One region of the Duganella paludis genome, then DNA from elsewhere that is predicted to be linked to it. Evidence: predicted binding sites of a transcription regulator. Region 1 holds the regulator's gene; each other region holds the start of a gene.
The links. The regulator sigma-54, encoded in region 1, starts transcription at its own class of promoters, with help from an activator protein. The targets are predictions, from matches to a motif close to TGGCANGNAANCTGCTTT.
Positions count from the first base shown of each region.

Region 2: ACXZ1M_RS10415 (pilin) is a predicted target of sigma-54. The motif match lies at 2,135-2,152, and genes of this name have one in related genera.
Region 3: ACXZ1M_RS15375 (TldD/PmbA family protein) is a predicted target of sigma-54. The motif match lies at 1,180-1,197, and genes of this name have one in related genera.

Region 1 is NZ_CM136922.1:3,609,160-3,613,800, forward strand. It holds gene lptB (LPS export ABC transporter ATP-binding protein) at 1-721, shown strand, start outside; gene ACXZ1M_RS16030 (RNA polymerase factor sigma-54) at 728-2,200, shown strand; gene hpf (ribosome hibernation-promoting factor, HPF/YfiA family) at 2,278-2,637, shown strand; gene ACXZ1M_RS16040 (alginate lyase family protein) at 2,728-3,651, shown strand; gene ACXZ1M_RS16045 (enoyl-CoA hydratase/isomerase family protein) at 3,662-4,641, shown strand, end outside.
Region 2 is NZ_CM136922.1:2,312,613-2,317,253, forward strand. It holds gene ACXZ1M_RS10400 (beta-barrel assembly-enhancing protease) at 1-59, opposite strand, end outside; gene moaC (cyclic pyranopterin monophosphate synthase MoaC) at 163-648, shown strand; gene ACXZ1M_RS10410 (flagellar brake protein) at 813-1,526, shown strand; gene ACXZ1M_RS10415 (pilin) at 1,608-2,084, opposite strand; gene ACXZ1M_RS10420 (FHA domain-containing protein) at 2,257-2,835, opposite strand; gene sucD (succinate--CoA ligase subunit alpha) at 2,908-3,789, opposite strand; gene sucC (ADP-forming succinate--CoA ligase subunit beta) at 3,803-4,641, opposite strand, start outside.
Region 3 is NZ_CM136922.1:3,456,643-3,461,283, forward strand. It holds gene ACXZ1M_RS15365 (methyl-accepting chemotaxis protein) at 1-104, shown strand, start outside; gene ACXZ1M_RS15370 (class I SAM-dependent methyltransferase) at 172-984, opposite strand; gene ACXZ1M_RS15375 (TldD/PmbA family protein) at 1,329-2,966, shown strand; gene ACXZ1M_RS15380 (TldD/PmbA family protein) at 2,985-4,322, shown strand; gene ACXZ1M_RS15385 (TldD/PmbA family protein) at 4,345-4,641, shown strand, end outside.

The sequences.
Region 1 (4,641 bases):
CAAAGGCCTGCAAAAGACCTACGGCAAGCGCCAGGTGGTGCATGACGTGTCCCTGCAGGTCGAGTGCGGCGAAGTGGTGGGCCTGCTCGGCCCCAACGGCGCCGGCAAGACCACCTCGTTCTACATGATCGTCGGCCTGGTGCCGTCGGACGCCGGCAGCATCGACATCAGCGGCACCGACATCTCCTCGCTGCCGATCCACCGCCGCGCTTCGCTCGGCCTGTCCTACCTGCCACAGGAAGCGTCGGTGTTCCGCAAGCTGACCGTGGAAGAGAATATCCGCGCCGTCCTCGAAATTCAGAAAGTGGACGGCAAGCCTTTATCCAAGGCTGCCATTGATGAACGGCTGAATACCCTGTTGGCCGATTTGCAAATCGAAAAGCTGCGCGAGAACCAGGCGCTGTCGCTCTCCGGGGGCGAACGCCGCCGGGTGGAGATTGCGCGCGCCCTGGCCACCAATCCGCGCTTCGTGCTGCTCGATGAACCATTCGCCGGGGTCGACCCGATTGCCGTGATTGAGATCCAGCGCATCGTGCGCTTCCTCAAGGAACGCGGCATCGGCGTCCTCATTACCGATCACAATGTGCGCGAGACGCTGGGCATCTGCGACCGCGCATATATCATCAACCAGGGAACGGTGCTGGCCTCCGGCCGTCCGGACGACATCATCGCCAACGAATCGGTGCGTCGTGTCTACCTGGGTGAACATTTCCGCATGTAACCCTCAATGAAACAGTCTTTGCAACTGCGCACGTCGCAGCACTTAGCGTTGACGCCCCAGTTGCAGCAGTCGATCCGGCTGCTGCAACTGTCGACGCTGGAGCTGCACCAGGAACTCGAACAGCTGCTGACCGATAACCCGCTGCTGGAACGTCTCGACGATCCGCTCGACCACTCGCTGCGGCTGCTGTCCGATGGCGCCATCAACCAGCAGGCGCCGGTCGGCGAAGCGCCGCCCGAAGGTCCGCCCAACGAAGCACCGGCCGCCGAGGCCGACGCCTACGACGGCCCGGCCGCCGACACCGAGAGCACCACCGCCGAAGCCGATATGGACTGGGGCGACGCCGGCCGCAGCAAGAACAGCGACGACGAGGAATCGCGTCCGCAACTCGAAGCCCATCACTGCACGCTGCGCGAGCACCTGATGGAGCAGATGCGCGTGACGGTGCTGGAAATGCGCGACCGCGCGCTGGTCGAACTGATCATCGATGCGCTCGACGAGAACGGCTACCTGGAGGAAGCGTTGGAAGAAATCCACGCGCGCCTGCCGGAAGAACTGGAAGTCGAGATCGAGGAACTGCAGACGGCCCTGAGCCTGCTGCAAAGCTTCGATCCGATGGGCGTGGGCGCGCGCAACGCGTCCGAATGCCTGGCGCTGCAAATCAAGCGCTTGCCGGGCGTGCCGATGGTGACGCGGCGCATGGCGCTGGCCATCGTCGAGAACCACCTGACCTGGTTCGCGCAGCGCGATTTCAACAAGCTGAAAAAGACCCTGCTGTGCGACGATGAAGACTTGCGTGAAGCGCAGGCCGTGATCCGCCAGTGCAATCCGCATCCGGGCGCGGCCTTCGCGTCCGACGTGTCGGACTATGTGGTGCCGGACGTGATCGTGAAGAAATCGCGCAACGGCTGGCAGGTCAGCCTGAACAACGACGTCATGCCGCGCCTGCGCGTGAACGCCATGTACGCCAACTTGCTCAAGCAGGGCAAGGGCGAGGGCGCCATGGGCGCGCAATTGCAAGAGGCCAAGTGGCTGATCAAGAATATGCGCCAGCGCTTCGATACGATCCTGCGGGTGGCGCAAGCGATAGTAGAAAGACAAAAGAACTTTTTCTCGCATGGCGCGGTTGCCATGCGGCCCCTTGTGCTTCGCGAAATTGCTGATACACTGGGTTTACACGAGAGTACTATTTCTCGGGTAACAACTCAGAAATATATGCTGACCCCGCATGGCATGTTTGAGTTGAAATATTTCTTTGGTAGCCATGTCGCCACCGAAGCGGGGGGTGAAGCAAGTTCGACGGCGATACGTGCATTGATCGTGCAACTGACAGGAGCAGAAGACCCGAAAAATCCTTTATCCGACAGTAAGATTGCGGACATGCTGGGAGAACAAGGCATGGTGATTGCGCGGCGAACTGTTGCCAAATATCGCGAAGCTCTCAAAATCCCACCAGTCAGCCTCCGTAAATCTTTGTAGTTACTTGGTTCCTGCGCGCCCGGTAGCAAAGGGCACCGCACTAACCGTTAGAAGCGACATTATCTTTAGGAGTGTGTATGAATCTCACCATCAGTGGACATCATCTCGAAGTGACCTCGGCTATTCGCGAGTACGTGCAGAATAAACTGGAACGTGTCACCCGCCACTTTGATCAAGTGATTGATATTGCTGTCATCCTGACCGTAGATAACCTTAAAGAGAAAGATAAACGCCAGAAGGCTGAAATCAACCTGCGCATGTCGGGTAAAACCGTCTACGTGGAAAGCCTGTCGCAAGACCTGTACGCCGCCATCGATACCCTGATCGACAAGCTGGATCGGCAGGTCATGAAGTACAAGAACAAAGTTCAATCGCACGGGCACGATGCCATCAAGCATATCCCGGATAGCTACGAACCCGCTGCCGCCGCCCTATAACAACGGCCCCGGCACACCAAACGAAGGGCGCAAGAGGGCGCCCTTTTTTGCAATCGTGAAGTTAAACGTTTAACTTGCATTGGGAGTTCCATGAAATCATTGTGTACCGCAGCGGCACTGGCACTGGCATTGACATCGAATCTGGCCCACGCCTGCGAGGCGCCGCCGCCGGCGCGCAGCGACATCGACGCCAACAGCTACTACTCGGACAAGAACCATTCGGTGGTCGATCCCGTGCTGCGGGCGCGCAACATCGCCAACACCAAACCGATCGAGGATTTCCTGTCGCAGGTGGCGCGTGACGCCAACGCCGGCACGCGCGACGATGCCGCCTGCGCGTTGACCTGGCTGGCCGATTGGGCCGGCCAGAAAGCCATGCTGGGCACGATGTCGAGCGAGCAGGCCTATTACGTGCGCAAGTGGACCTTGAGCGGCATGGCGCTCAACTATGCGCGCATCAAGCAGCACGCCACGCCGGCACAGCGCGCGCAGATCGAGGGCTGGTTCAAGCAGCTGGCCGACGCCACCATGGCGCACTCGGACGCCAAGACGGGTGTGCGCAACAATCACTATTACTGGGAAGGGCTGGCCGTGACGGCGGTGGGCGGCGTGACCGGCGACACGCGTTACCTGCACTGGGGCCGCAAGGTGATCGAGCATGCGCTGGGCCAGATGGAGGCGGACGGTTCGCTGCCGGCCGAGATGGCGCGCGGTGTCAAGGCGCTGCACTATCAGGTGTATGCGGCCACGCCGCTGGTGTTCATCGCCTCCATCCTGGACGTGCGCGATGCGCGGCTGGATCAGCTGGTGGCGTTCACGGCGGCGGCATCGGCCGATCCGTCCGGCATCGCCAAACGCACCGGCTTCGAGCAGGAGCCGGTGGGCAGCCGCGAGGTCACCACGATTTACAACCGTCACCAGGGCAAGGCGCCGCCGCCGGCCGGCAAGGCGTTGTGGCAACCGCGCATGGGCGGTTCGCTGGACGTGCCCAATCCGCTGGAGCATCTGAAGTAGAATTGGAGGCATGAGCGAATACATCCACACCAGCATTAGCAACGGCACCGGCCTGATCGTCCTGGACCGGCCCAAGGCCCTCAACTCCCTGTCGCTGGACATGGTGCGGGCGATTACGCAGGCGCTGCTGGCTTGGCGTGATGACGCGGCGGTGGCCGCCGTGGTCATCCGTAGCGGCAGCGAGAAGGCCTTCTGCGCCGGCGGCGATATCCGCTTCTTCTACGACGCAGGCCGCGCCTCGCCGCAGGCCGGCAGCGCGCTGGTGGAGGATTTCTTCACCGAGGAGTACGCGCTCAACCATCTGGTGCATTTCTATCCCAAGCCCTATATCGCGCTGATGGACGGCGTGGTGATGGGCGGCGGCATGGGCATCGCGCAGGCGGGGCCTGGTGCGCGCGTGCGCATCGTCACCGACAAGACCAAGATGGCTATGCCGGAAGTGAACATCGGCCTGTTCCCGGACGTGGGCGGCAGTTATTTCCTGCCGCGCGCACCGGGTGCGCTGGGCTACTACCTGGGTGTCACCGGGGTCACCATCAACGCCGCCGACGCGCTGTATGCCGGCCTGGCCGACCACTACGCGCCGCTGGCGGACCGCGCGGCGCTCGACGCGCTGCTGGCCGCCACGCCGGGCGCCGAGTTGCCGCGCGCGCTGTCTGGCTACGCCGCCGCGCACCACGCCGGCGACAGCGCATTGGCCGCCGAGCGCGACGCCATCGACCGCCACTTCAGCGCCGGCTCGGTAGCCGCCATCGTCGCCTCGCTGAAGACCGACGGCAGCGCCTTCGCCGCCAAAACGCTGGAACTGATGGCTACCCGTTCGCCCTTGATGATGTGCGTCACCCACGAACTGATCCAGCGCGGCGCGGCGCTCGACGTGGCGGACTGCCTGCGCATGGAGCGCGCACTGGTGCGCCGCAACTTTGAAAATGGTGAGGTCATCGAAGGCGTGCGCGCGCTGGTCATCGACAAGGACAACGCGCCACAGTG
Region 2 (4,641 bases), 1.3 Mb from region 1:
ACGTTCTGCGCCATCGCCATCGGCATGGCGAGCAGCAGGGCGACGGCGACGGCGCGCATGCGGCCGGAGTAGGAGGAGCGATTTGCTTTCACGGTGATATGATACCCGCAACTCGGGCGCTAAAGCTTAGCGTCACATTATGAATCATTTTCCGCCATCGCCATGACCACCGACCACCTGACCCATTTCGACGCCACCGGACAAGCCCACATGGTGGATGTCGGCGCCAAAGCGGAAACCCACCGCATCGCGCTCGCCAGCGGTTCGATCCGCATGAAGCCGGAAACCCTGGCCATCATCATGGGCGGCACGGCCAAGAAAGGCGACGTGCTGGGCATCGCCCGCATCGCCGCCATCATGGCCTCCAAGCGCACCAGCGACCTGGTGCCGCTGTGCCATCCGCTGGCCCTGACACGGGTGGCGGTGGACTTCGAAACCGACGCCGAGAATTCCAGCATCCACTGCAAGGCGCAGGTAGAAACCTACGGCAAAACCGGCGTGGAAATGGAAGCCCTCACCGCCGTCCAGGTCGGCCTGCTGACCGTGTACGACATGTGCAAAGCCGTGGACCGGGGCATGGTCATGACCAATATCCGCGTCACCGAAAAACACGGCGGCAAGTCGGGCGACTGGAGCGTCACGAGCTAACCGCCGTCGGACAAGACGCGCCACCATCAGAATGACCAATCCGCAATCTGTTGTATTGCCTGATTGTTACCCAAACTTGGCGGGTATATAATTAATGTCGCAGGAACAATTTTTTTGACGGTCTCGTTTTCCGGGCCACCTTGCGCACATCGAGAAAGAGTTGAATGAGTAGCAATCCTCCGCCAAGCGAAGCCAAGACTCAGGAGTACGAGTTCGAGCAGATGAATCTGCAAGTAGGCGGCAGAATTCAGTTCATCACGCACCGGACCATGAAGCCGATCCAGCACTTCTCGACCCTGATCGGCTGGGTCAAGGACGAGTACATGATCGTCAAGGTGCCGTTTGAGAACAACGCGCCGATCGCCCTCAATGAAGGCGACAAGCTGACCATCCGCGTGTTCTCCGGCGTGAACGTGTGCTCGTTCTCCTGCATGGTGCAGCGCGTGTTCCCGCGTCCCTTGTTCTATGCCCACCTGAGTTTCCCGGTTTCCATCCAGGGCACCAGCCTGCGCACGGCGATGCGCGTCAAGGTCGACATCCCGGCGCAGGTGACCTCGGCCTCCGGCGCCAGCACGTCGGTGTTCCTGGTCAACCTGAGCGTGTCCGGCGCCTTGATCGAGTCGCCCAAGCAACTGACCGCCGGCGACGACCAGGTCGGCCTGTCCTTCTACCTGATCGCCCAGCCCGGCAACCGCCAGGTGCGCGTCAATCCGAATGCGACCATCCGCAACATCAACGTGGTCACGCCGGCCACCGGCGACAAGCCGCAGGTGTTCACCTACGGCGTGCAGTTCGTCGACCTCGATCCGGTCCACTACACAATGCTGCAAAACCTGACCTACGAAGCCCTGATCGCCGATCGCCAGAAGATCGTCTAGGTTCAAGAGCTTGAGGACGTAAAAAAGCCCGGCGGGGTGACCCGCCGGGCTTTTTTCATACAGACTTATGCAGTCGCTACATCAAGGTACGCTGTTCTTGGTGATGGCGGCAGCGGCGGCCGTGTTGCTGACCGTGGTCGTGATGGTCCAGGTGATGGCCGATGCGCCGGCTGCCACTTTCGGGGTGTAGGTGATGGTCTTGCCGTCCATGCCCGAGCCAACGCCCGATTCCAGGGTGGCGATAATCACGCCGCCAGCTCCGACGGAAGCGCTGGCCACTTCTTTGGTCTTGGTGAAGTCGGTCGCCGCAGGGATGCCGCCGGCGCCGTTGACGCAAGCCGTTGCGTCGCCGCCGGCTTCCTGGGCGCACAACGCCACGGCGGTTTTCAGCGAGTCAACCGCCGACATCGCGTTGGCGGCTTTGGCCTTGGCGGTGTAGTCACTGTATGCAGGAATCGCCACAGCGGCCAGGATACCGATAATCGCGACTACGATCATCAGTTCGATCAGGGTGAAACCAGCCTGTGCCTGTTTCTTCATCATTTTCATGGATTTCATTTTGCGACTCCTTCGGGGTTAAACACGTTGTTGGGTGGTACACCTACCATAGTGCAATTGGTGTGCCAGCCTGTTTTTGCCCAAATTTTCAGCAAAACATGCCTGAAACTGCCGTTTTTTGTCAGTCGGGACCGCCACTATTTGTCATCCGGGACGCGACTGACAATTATTGTCAGGCAATACGGAACGCCATCTGGGTGCCGCCCAGGTCGATCACGTCGCCGTGGCTGAGACGCTCGGCCGCCTGCGGGTCCAGCGCCGTGCCGTTGAGCAGCGGCGCCAGTTCGCCTTCGGTATGGGTGATGGTGTAGAACTCTGGATGGCGGTGGATGACCACCACCTGCACGCCGGCCCGCCCCAGCGTCGTCTGCGGCTTGGTCAGGGCGACGTGCTTGCCGGCGTTGTTGCCGTTCAGGATGGAGATCTCGGCCAGCACCGGCTGCGCGGCGGCCAGCGGGCGGATGCCGTCGGCCACGAACTCCAGCTGGAACTTGGCCATTTTGATCAGGTCCTGATGCTGCAGGAAATGCTTGCCGATGCGGTGGCTGTTGACGAAGGTGCCGTTGGTGCTGTGCAGGTCTTCCAGGAAAGAGTCGTCGAGGATGGTGACGATGGCCGCATGTTCGCCGCTGACGGCCGGGTGCGATAGCACGATGTCATTGCGCGGGTGGCGACCGAGCGTCATGCGCTCTTTGCTCAGTTGTATTTGTTGCTCTACCTGTCCATTGCGCGAGATGATGAGCTTGGCCAATCGGCGGTCTCCAAAAGATAAAGGGGAGCACGAGGCTCCCCTTTATTATTCCACATTCAAGCAGCTGTTAAATTACAGCATGGCTTTCAGCAGACGCGCCATTTCCGACGGGTTTTTGGTGGCTTTGATGCCGCACTCTTCCATGATGTCCAGCTTGGCTTGTGCGGTGTCCGCGCCGCCCGAGATCAGCGCGCCGGCGTGGCCCATGCGCTTGCCTGGAGGAGCGGTTACGCCGGCGATGAAGCCAACCACCGGTTTCTTCATGTTGTCTTTGACCCAACGTGCGGCATTGGCTTCGTCCGGACCGCCGATTTCGCCGATCATGATGACCGCGTCGGTCTCAGGATCTTCGTTGAACATGCGCATCACGTCAATGTGCTTCAGACCGTTGATCGGGTCGCCGCCGATACCAACTGCCGACGATTGGCCCAGGCCCAGTGCGGTCAGCTGACCGACTGCTTCATAGGTCAGGGTGCCCGAACGCGACACCACGCCGATACGGCCCTTGCGGTGGATGTGACCTGGCATGATGCCGATCTTGATTTCGTCAGGGGTGATCAGGCCTGGGCAGTTAGGACCCAGCAGCAGGGTTTTCGAGCCGGCTTTGGCCATGCGGTCCTTCAAGGCCATCATGTCGCGGACTGGAATGCCTTCGGTGATGCAAATCGCCAGTTCCAGTTCGGCTTCAACAGCTTCCCAGATCGCGGCAGCGGCGCCGGCTGGCGGCACGTAGATCACCGACACGGTAGCGCCGGTGTTCGATGCGGCTTCTTTCACCGAACCGAAAATTGGAATGCCTTCGAAATCTTCGCCGGCTTTCTTCGGGTTCACGCCTGCTACGAAGGCGTTTTTGCCGTTCGCGTATTCGCGGCACATGCGGGTGTGGAACTGACCGGTTTTGCCGGTGATACCCTGGGTGATGACTTTGGTGTCTTTGTTGATCAGAATAGACATATCGGTTCCTTAATTATTTACCAGCAGCGGCGGCAACAACGCTCTTCGCTGCATCTTCCATCGTGTCGGCGGCGATGATCGGCAGGCCGGAGTCAGCCAGCATCTTCTTGCCCAGATCTTCGTTGGTGCCCTTCATGCGCACGACCAGCGGTACTTGCAGCGAAACGGCTTTCGATGCGGTGATCACGCCTTCGGCGATCACGTCGCAACGCATGATGCCGCCGAAGATGTTGACCAGGATGGCTTTCAGGCCTGGGTTTTTCAACATGATCTTGAAGGCTTCGGTAACTTTCTCAGCCGTGGCGCCACCGCCGACGTCCAGGAAGTTGGCAGGCTCGCCGCCGAACAGCTTGATGGTGTCCATGGTGGCCATGGCCAGGCCGGCGCCGTTCACCAGGCAGCCGATGTTGCCGTCGAGCGAGATGTAGGCCAGGTCGAATTTCGATGCTTCGACTTCAGCTGGATCTTCTTCGTCCAGATCGCGGTAAGCGACGATTTCCGGTTGACGGAACAACGCGTTGGCGTCGAAGTTGAACTTCGCGTCCAGGGCGATGATCTTGCCCGAACCGGTCACGATCAGTGGGTTGATTTCGGCCAGCGACGAGTCGGTTTCCCAGTAGGCTTTGTACAGGCCTTGCAGGTTGGTGACGGCGTCGGCGATCGAGCCTTCCGGTACGCCGATTTTAGCGGCGATGTCGGCGGCTTCAGCGTCGGTCAGGCCGACGACTGGATCGATAGCGATCGAGTGGATTTTTTCTGGGTGGGACTCAGCAACTTCTTCGATGTCCATGCCGCCTTCAGACGAGGCCATCAGCACAACGCGCTGGGTCACGCGGTCGGTAACCAGCGATA
Region 3 (4,641 bases), 150 kb from region 1:
GACGGTCGTCGGCGCCACACCCCGGCGCCGGCGGCCGCGCGGCGCGCAATCTCGGGTTGATCGCGGAGGGAACTCCGGACGAAACCAAATTTACGCGCTTCTAACCCGCACTACGACAGAGGGGGCGGACCCCGCACGGGGTCCGACCCCGCGACGGACCGAAGTGCGGGTTCAGGGTTTGACGAATTTGAGCGTCATGCGGTCGCTCTCGCCGATCGCCTGATACTTCGCCTTGTCCTCATCCTTGTTGGTCAAGGTCGGCGGCAGTGCCCACACGCCGTTCTTGTGATCTGCCGTGTCCTTCGGGTTGGCGTTCACCTCCGACTTCGCGGCCAGCTTGAAGCCCGCCGCCTCGGCCAGCTTGATCACATACTGCTCGTGCATATAGCCGCTGCTGGCCTCCGCATCCTGCGTCTTCGACGCCGGCAGGCGGTGCTCTTCGATGCCCAGCACGCCGCCCGGTTTCAGCACCGTGTACAGGCTGCCGAACAATTCCTTCATCTTCTCCGGACCCAGCGGAATCCAGTTGTGGATATTGCGGAAGGTGACCACCATGTCGACGCTGTTCGGCGGCGCCATCTCATATTTGCGGCCCGGCGAGAACACGCCGATCGCCACCTTGTTGTACACCTCAGGCTTGGCGCTCAGGCGCGCCAGCCAGCGCTCGGCCGACTTGCGTTCGTTCTCGTTCGGCGAGGCCAGGTCGCTGCCGCCGGTAATCAGCTTGCCGTTGTTGCGCAGGTAGGGCGCCAGGATCTCCGTGTACCAGCCGCCGCCCGGCGCCAGTTCCACCACCGTCATGTTCGGCTTGATGCCGAAGAAGTTCAGCGTTTCATACGGGTGACGATAGACGTCGCGTTTCACATTGTCCGGCGTGCGGCCAGGCGCGGCGATAGCCGCTTTCAGCGCATCGTCGGCCAGTGCGGCGCCGGTCGCGCCGAACAGCATCGTGGTGGCCAGTGCGGCCAGTACGTATCGTTTCATGCACAGTCTCCTGAGTGTTGGATCGGAGCGACGCATCCGCGCGCCCTGCGCGATCATCGGGCAAGCTTGTCAACAGGTCAAGTGAAATGAAAGTCCGCGCACCCATGCAGTGCGCGGACGCCCTGCGGACACTCGGCGGACACCGGATCGGACACTTTGGGCACTTAAAACAGACACTTGCACAACGTTAGTAGATGGCATACATTTTGCAATCAGCACGAAGCGGCAAAAATTATTCTGATGTAACGTAAAGTAACAAGCATTATCATTTTAGATAGAGCAATAAAAGCAAATAAAAAGCAGAACCACCTGGGCGGCTGGCCCACAACAACGTTGGAGAGAATATGGAACGACGTGCATTCCTCAATATCAGTAGTCTGGCTATGGGCACGATGCTGCTGCCCTCGTTCGGGCGCGCAATCGCCGCCGAAGAACTGCTCAAGCCGGTGGATGTAAAGTTCAAGAAGGCCCTGGCGGACACCGCCATGTCGGCCGCCACCCAGGCCGGCGCGTCGTACTGCGACGTGCGCATCGGCCGCTACCTGAACCAGTTCCTCACCACGCGCGACCTCAACGTTGAGAACGTGGTCAACACGGAATCGGCCGGTGTCGGCGTGCGCGTGATCGCCGGCGGCGCCTACGGCTTTGCCGCCACCAACGACATGACGCCGGACGGCGTGGCCGGCGCCGCGCGCCAGGCCGTCGCCATCGCCAAGGCCAACGCCAAGCTGCAAACCGAACCGCTGATCCTGGCGCCGGTCAAAGGCGTGGGCGAAGTCTCGTGGGCCACGCCGATCACCAAGGACTGGCGCACCGTCGCCATCAAGGAAAAGGCCGAGCTGCTGATCGCCGCCAACAAGGCCGGCATGGACGGCGGCGCCAGCTTCATGCAGTCCTTGCTGTTCCAGGTCAACCAGCAGAAGTACTTCGCTTCCACCGACGGCTCCTACATCGACCAGGACATCCATCGCCTGTGGATGCCGTTCTTCGCCACCGCCGTGGACCAGAAAGAGAACAAGTTCCGCACCCGCCAGGGCCTGTCGGCGCCGGTCGGCATGGGTTACGAATATCTCGACGCGCGTCCCGAGCACAAGCTGCAGGCGGCCGGCGGCGTGACCACGCTGTACACCAAGTCCTACGATTTGATCGAAGATGCGCGCCTGGCCGGCAAGCAGGCCAAGGCCAAGCTGAAAGCCAAGTCGGTCGAACCGGGCAAGTACGACCTGGTGCTGACGCCGGAACACCTGTGGCTGACCATTCACGAATCCGTCGGCCACCCGACCGAACTCGATCGCGTGCTGGGCTACGAGGCCAACTACGCCGGCACCAGCTTCGCCACGCTCGATAAATGGCAGACCAAGAAGTTCAAGTACGGCTCGGACCTGGTCAACATCGAAGCCGACAAGACCCGTCCCGGTTCGCTGGGCGCGGTCGGCTACGACGACGAAGGCGTCAAGTGCAAGAACTGGGACATCATCAAGGACGGCATCCTGGTCAACTACCAGGCCACGCGCGACCAGGCCCACATCATCGGCGAGAAGGAATCGCACGGCTGCTCGTATGCGGACAACTGGGCCAATGTGCAGTTCCAGCGTATGCCGAACGTTTCGCTCAAGGCCGGCAAGAAGAAGATGACGCCGGACGAAATGATCAAGGACGTCAAGAAGGGTATCTACATCGTCGGCGACGGTTCCTTCTCGATCGACCAGCAACGCTACAACTTCCAGTTCGGCGGCCAGCTGTTCTACGAAATCAAGAACGGCAAGATCGGCCAGCAGCTGGAGGACGTGGCTTACCAGTCCAACACCCAGGAGTTCTGGAACGCCTGCGTGGGTATTTGCGATGAGCGCGATTGGCGCATGGGCGGTTCCTTCTTCGACGGTAAAGGCCAGCCGCCGCAAGTGTCCATCGTGTCGCACGGCGCGTCCACCACGCGCTTCAACGGCATCAACGTTATCAACACCGCCCGCAAAATCGGCTAAGCCCTGGAGAGAGAAAAGATGAAATTCCTGAGTCAAGAAGAGACCAAGCGCATCAGCGATAAAGTGCTGGCGCTGACCAAGGCCGACCAGTGCGAAGTCACCATCAACGGTAGCCGCAAGGGCAATATCCGCTATGCGCGCAACGCCGTGTCGACCGCCGGCTTGATCGAAGATACGCAGCTGGTGGTCTCCGTCGCTTTCGGTAAAAAGCAGGGCACCGCCACGGTCAATGAGTTCGACGAGAAGTCGCTGGAAAAAGCCGTGCGCCGCGCGGAAGACCTGGCCCGCCTGGCGCCGGAAAATCCGGAGTTCATGCCGACGCCGACCAAGCAAGAGTACAAGTCCACCGAGACCTTCTTCCAGAAGACCGCCGACATCGATCCTGAATTCCGCGCCCAGGTGGCGGCCTACAGCATCGAGAACAGCAAGAAGAACAAGCTGGTGGCGGCAGGCTTCTTCACCGACGGCACCTCGTTCACCTCGATCGCCAACTCGAACGGCGTGTTCGGCTACCAGAAGGATACGGGCCTGGACTTCACGCTGACCGTGCGCACCGAAGACGGCCGTGGTTCGGGCTGGGTCAAGCGCAGCGTGGGCGACGCCGGCAAGTTCGATGCGCGCGCCGCATCCGATATCGCCATCGAGAAGGCGCTGCGTTCGGTCGATGCGAAAGCGCTGGAGCCGGGCCGCTACACCGTGATCCTGGAGCCGGCCGCCACCTCGGACGTGCTGGCGTATATGTTCAACGCCTTCGACGCGCGTTCGGCCGATGAAGGCCGCAGCTTCCTGTCGAAAAAAGGCGGCGGCAATCGCATGGGCGAGAAGCTGTTCGACGAGCAGGTCAACATCTGGACCGACCCATGGGACAAGGATGTGGCGGTGCTGCCGTTCGATGCGCAAACCATGCTGGCGCGCGAACGCCAGGACATCATCAAGAACGGCAAGATCGCGTCGCTCGGCTACTCGCCATACTGGGCCAAGAAGATGAACCAGCGCGCCATCGGCTCGCCGGGCAACATCATCATGGCCGGCACCAACAAGTCGACCGAAGAGCTGATCGCCAACACCAAGAAGGGCATCCTGGTCACCCGCACCTGGTATATCCGCATGGTGGACCCGCAATCGCTGCTGCTCACCGGCTTGACCCGCGACGGCACCTTCTACATCGAGAACGGCAAGATCAAGCATCCGATCAAGAACTTCCGCTTCAACGAAAGCCCGGTGACGATGTTGAACAATATCGACGAAATCGGCAAGCCGGAAATTCTGTCGGGTGACGAGTCGCAGTTCCAGTTGCTGGTGCCGGCCATGAAGGTCCGCGACTTCAACTTCACGTCGTTGTCGGACGCGGTGTAAACGTTTTTTTCAGGAGTTAAAAGTGGAACGTCGTTCATTTCTAAAAGTAGGCGCCATGTATGGCAGCAGCCTGCTGGTGCCGGTCTTCGGCAACGCCATCGCAGCTGAAGAGCTGCTCAACCCCATGGCTGTGCAGTTCAAGAAGTCGCTGGCCGACGCCGCCATGAACGCGGCCACCAAGGCCGGTGCCACGTATTGCGACGTGCGCATCGGCCGCTACCTGAACCAGTTCATCACCACGCGTGATTTGAACGTGGAAGATATCGTCAATACCGAATCGTCGGGCGTGGGCGTGCGCGTGATCGCCGGCGGCGCCTAC